DNA from 2 places in the Streptomyces sp. NBC_00683 genome. Region 1 is predicted to be linked to the other one. Evidence: predicted binding sites of a transcription regulator. Region 1 holds the regulator's gene; the other holds the start of a gene.
What was found. Region 1 encodes HspR, which represses chaperone genes until heat shock. Its sites were predicted from a motif close to TTGAGNNNNNNNNNCTCAA; they were not measured.

Region 1 (2,467 bases):
AGGTCAAGAAGGCGTACCGGAAGCTCGCCCGCGAGTTCCACCCGGACGCCAACAAGGGCGACGCCAAGGCGGAGGAGCGCTTCAAGGAGATCTCCGAGGCGAACGACGTCCTCGGTGACCCCAAGAAGCGCAAGGAGTACGACGAGGCGCGCGCCCTCTTCGGCAACGGAGGCTTCCGGGCGGGTCCCGGCGGCGCGGGCGGCAACTTCAACTTCGACCTGGGCGACCTCTTCGGGGGTGCCCCGGGTGCGGGCCAGGGCGGCGGTGCCGGCGGGTTCGGCGGTGGCGGCGGCGGCCTGGGCGACGTCTTCGGCGGACTGTTCAACCGGGGCGGTGCGGGCACCCGTGTCCAGCCGCGCCGGGGCCAGGACATCGAGTCCGAGGTGACGCTCAGCTTCACCGAGGCCGTCGACGGGGCCACGGTCCCGCTGCGGATGTCCAGCCAGGCGCCCTGCAAGGCGTGTTCGGGCACGGGCGACAGGAACGGCACCCCCAGGGTCTGTCCGACCTGCGTCGGCACCGGTCAGGTGTCACGCGGCAGCGGCGGCGGGTTCTCGCTCACCGACCCCTGTGTGGACTGCAAGGGCCGGGGCCTCATCGCCCAGGACCCCTGTGAGGTCTGCAAGGGCAGCGGCCGGGCGAAGTCGGCCCGCACCATGCAGGTGCGGATCCCGGCGGGCGTGCTGGACGGCCAGCGGATCCGGCTGCGCGGCAAGGGCAGCCCGGGCGAGCGCGGCGGCCCGGCCGGCGACCTCTACGTCGTCGTCCATGTCGACGCCCATCCGGTCTTCGGCCGCAAGGGCGACAACCTCACCGTCACCGTGCCCGTCACCTTCGCGGAGGCGGCACTCGGCGGCGAGGTGAAGGTCCCCACGCTCGGCGGACCTCCGGTCACCCTGAAACTCCCGGCCGGCACCCCCAACGGGCGTACGATGCGGGCCCGCGGCAAGGGAGCCGTGCGCAAGGACGGCACCCGTGGCGACCTCCTGGTCACCGTGGAGGTGTCCGTGCCCAAGGACCTCGGCGCAGAGGCTCAGGAAGCGCTGGAGGCCTACCGGAAGGCGACCGCGGGGGAGGACCCGCGGGCGGAGCTGTTCCAGGCTGCGAAGGGAGCTTGAGATGGACGGCCGTCGACGCAATCCGTACCAGCTGACCGATGAATCACCGGTGTACGTGATCTCGATCGCGGCCCAGCTCTCGGGCCTGCATCCGCAGACGCTGCGCCAGTACGACCGCCTCGGCCTGGTCTCGCCGGACCGTACGGCCGGACGCGGCAGGCGCTACTCGGCCCGCGACATCGAGCTGCTGCGCACGGTGCAGCAGCTGTCGCAGGACGAGGGCATCAACCTGGCGGGCATCAAGCGCATCATCGAGCTGGAGAACCAGGTCGCCGCGCTCCAGCAGCGCGTCGCCGAGCTCTCGGCGGCGGTGGACGGCGCGGCCGTGGCCATGCAGCAGCGCGAGGCCCAGGTGCACGCCTCCTACCGGCGCGACCTGGTGCCGTACCAGGACGTGCAGCAGACCAGCGCACTGGTCGTCTGGCGGCCCAAGAGGCCGAAGGACTGAGACCGGCTGCGGAGGCCCGCCCCAGGGGCGTCATGACCCGTTCATGACCCCGGGGGCGGGCCTCTGTGCTGTCCCGGTGCCGGCCTCGGCGATGCCGGACCGGACGATGAGCGCTCCCAGGTGGGTCCGGCTGCGGGCGTCGAGCGTCTGCATGAGCTTGGAGATGTGGGAGCGGCAGGTGCGGACGCTGATGCCCAGCTTGCGGGCGACCACGTCGTCGACGTGACCCTCGGCCAGCAGCCGGGCGACGCTCTGCTGGACGGCGGTGACCGGGGCGCCGGGGACGGTCGCGGGCAGCTGCTGGGTGAGGGGGGTGGCCTGCGCCCAGAGGACCTCGTAGACCTGGGTGAGATAGGTGACGAGCGCGGGATGGCGGATTTCCAGTGCGGTCTCCCGTGTGGGAGTGGCAGGGATGTAGGCCACGGCGCGGTCGAAGATGATGAGCCGTTCGACGGTCTGCTCGACGGTCCGTACCTGGAGGCGGTCGGGCGGTATCTCCGCCACGTAGTCCTTGAGCCCCGGGCTGTAGCGTGCGGGGTGCTGGTAGATGTGCTTCAGACGGGCCCCCGAGGCGATCGCGGAGCGGGCGTTCTCCAGACCCTGCCGCATGTTGTGCGTGAGCCTGTTGCCCCCTGGCTGCGCCGTCAGGACCTCCTCCTTGGCATGGGTGGAGGCCTCCCGGAGCACGGAGATGATCAGCGACCGCCCTTCGAGCACGGTGATCGCGTGGTTGGGGTCCTCATCGGCGACGGCCATCAGCGGCGCCAGCGCCCCCGACAGTGCGGAGGTCAGCCGAATCCGCTCGTCTATCTCCCTGGTGATCGGCTGCAGCAGGTGGGCCAGGGCGGCGGACGGCGGGACCGGACGGAGCCACGCGTCGTCGCCCGGGTCGGGCTGGACG
Region 2 (2,467 bases), 1.6 Mb from region 1:
GGTGAATAGAGGCTTCCGTTGTCCTCCGTGACGGTCCAGTCGGGCCCGTTGTCGATATCCAGGCACAAGGCGTCGTAACGCTCCGTGGTCGTGAGGAGGTGCTCGACGAGGTCCGTACGGAGGATCTCGGTCCGCGGATCGGCGAGGGCGGCACCCGAGATCCGGCCGAGCGGCCCCTCCAGGTGCCAGTCCACGATCGCCTGCTCCCGCTCGACGACCACGATCCGTCCCCACCGCTCGCCGGCCGCCGCGCGAACCAGCGAGAAGCCGACGCCGAGCCCGCCGATGAGCACGGCAGGGTCCGGCCGCCCGTCGGGCAGCGCGTCGAGCGCCGCGTCGATCAGCAGCCGCTCGGAGCGCCCGTCGGAGGTGTCCATGAGGAAGCAGCCGTTGGCGATGATCTCGAAGTCGTCGCCGCGCTCCCGCAGGACGACTTCGCCGTAGGGCCCTTCGCGCCGGTCGAGCGTGACGGGGCGGTGGGCGTCTGTGACGGACATGTGGGTGGTCTCCGGTCGGCGGCAGGGCGGTCGGCCGGTCCATCATCCCCAGGTGCCGCCACCGGGACCAGCCGATTTCCGCCAGTTTCACGCTCCCGCCCGGTCGGACGCGGCGTTCGATTCCGCCGCCCGAACGCAGCCCGTCGGGAATGGGGGTGCCACGCGGAATGCTGGCGTAGAGGCAGGCGCCGTACGGCCTGCGGGCCCCGGTGCGGGGGCAGGGCCCCAGGGTGATCGCTGAGAGCGAACGCACGGTGGGGAACATTCGGCAGCGCAGGAGCATTGAGTCCACATAACTCAACTTGCCTGCCGAAGGGGAGATCATGACTGCTGAGTCCAATGCGTCCCAGGCGTTCACGCCGATCGACCTGCCCGTGCTGCCGCTCGACGACGAGGTCGTGCTTCCCGGAATGGTGGTGCCGCTCGATCTGTCGGATGCGGAAGTACGTGCCGCCGTCGAGGCGGCCCAGGCCGTCGCGCGTCCCGGCGGCGGCAAGCCCGAGGTGCTGCTCGTCCCCCGTATCGACGGGAACTACACGGGGACCGGTGTCCTCGGAACCGTCGAGCAGGTCGGGCGGCTCTCGGACGGGGACCCGGGCGCGCTCATCCGCGCCCGTGACCGGGTACGGATCGGTGCCGGGACCAGCGGGCCCGGCGGAGCGCTGTGGGTGGAGGGCACGCGGATCGACGTGTCCCTGCCCGATCCTCTGCCCGGCTCCGCCGCCGAACTCGCCAAGGAGTACAAGGCGCTCGCCACCAGCTGGCTGAAGAAGCGCGGCGCCTGGCAGGTCGTGGACCGGGTGCAGCAGATCGAGGACATCTCGGCTCTCGCCGACAATTCCGGCTACTCGCCCTTCCTCACCACCGCCCAGAAGGTCCAGCTGCTGGAGACCGTGGACGCGGTCGCCCGGCTCAAGCTCGCCGTCCAGTGGCTCGGCGAGCACCTCGCCGAACAGGACGTCGCCGAATCCATCGCCAAGGACGTCCAGGAGGGCGTCGACAAGCAGCAGCGCGAATTCCTGCTGCGGCGCCAGCTCGACGCCGTACGCAAGGAGCTCTCCGAGCTCAACGGTGATCCGGAGGACGAGTCCGACGACTACCGGGCGCGCGTCGAGGCCGCCGAGCTTCCCGGGAACGTCCGCGAGGCCGCACTCAAGGAGGTCGAGAAGCTGGAGCGCGCGTCCGACCAGAGCCCCGAGGGCTCCTGGATCCGCACCTGGCTGGACACCGTCCTGGAACTGCCGTGGACCGAGCGGACCGAGGACGCGTACGACATCAGGGGTGCCCAGGAGATCCTGGACGCGGAGCACGCGGGCCTGCAGGACGTGAAGGAGCGCATCACCGAGTACCTCGCGGTGCGCAAGCGGCGTGCCGACCGCGGACTCGGTGTGGTCGGCGGGCGGCGCGGCGGTGCCGTGCTGGCGCTGGTCGGTCCGCCCGGGGTGGGCAAGACCTCGCTCGGTGAGTCCGTGGCGCACGCCATGGGCCGCAAGTTCGTCCGCGTCGCACTCGGCGGTGTCCGGGACGAGGCGGAGATCCGCGGCCACCGGCGTACGTACGTCGGCGCGCTCCCGGGACGCATCGTCCGCGCCATCAAGGAGGCCGGTTCGATGAACCCGGTCGTCCTGCTCGACGAGATCGACAAGGTCGGCTCGGACTTCCGGGGCGACCCGGCCGCCGCCCTGCTCGAAGTGCTCGACCCGGCGCAGAACCACACCTTCCGCGACCACTACCTGGAGGTCGAACTCGACCTCAGCGACGTGGTGTTCCTGGCCACGGCGAACGTGCTCGAAGCCATCCCGGAAGCCCTGCTCGACCGCATGGAGCTGGTCAGGCTGGACGGCTACACCGAGGACGAAAAGGTCGTCATCGCCCGTGACCACCTGCTCCCGCGCCAGCTGGAGCGGGCCGGACTGGAGAAGGACGAGGTGAGCCTCGACGAGTCGGCGCTGCGCAAGCTGGCCGGCGAG

Region 2: the regulator HspR is predicted to act here: its motif matches at 780-798, upstream of lon (endopeptidase La).

What each region holds. Positions count from the first base shown of each region.
Region 1 is NZ_CP109013.1:4,591,324-4,593,790, forward strand. It holds gene dnaJ (molecular chaperone DnaJ) at 1-1,118, shown strand, start outside; gene OG257_RS20610 (heat shock protein transcriptional repressor HspR) at 1,120-1,566, shown strand; gene OG257_RS20615 (helix-turn-helix transcriptional regulator) at 1,597-2,467, opposite strand, start outside.
Region 2 is NZ_CP109013.1:2,993,165-2,995,631, reverse strand. It holds gene OG257_RS13050 (spermidine synthase) at 1-497, opposite strand, end outside; gene lon (endopeptidase La) at 821-2,467, shown strand, end outside.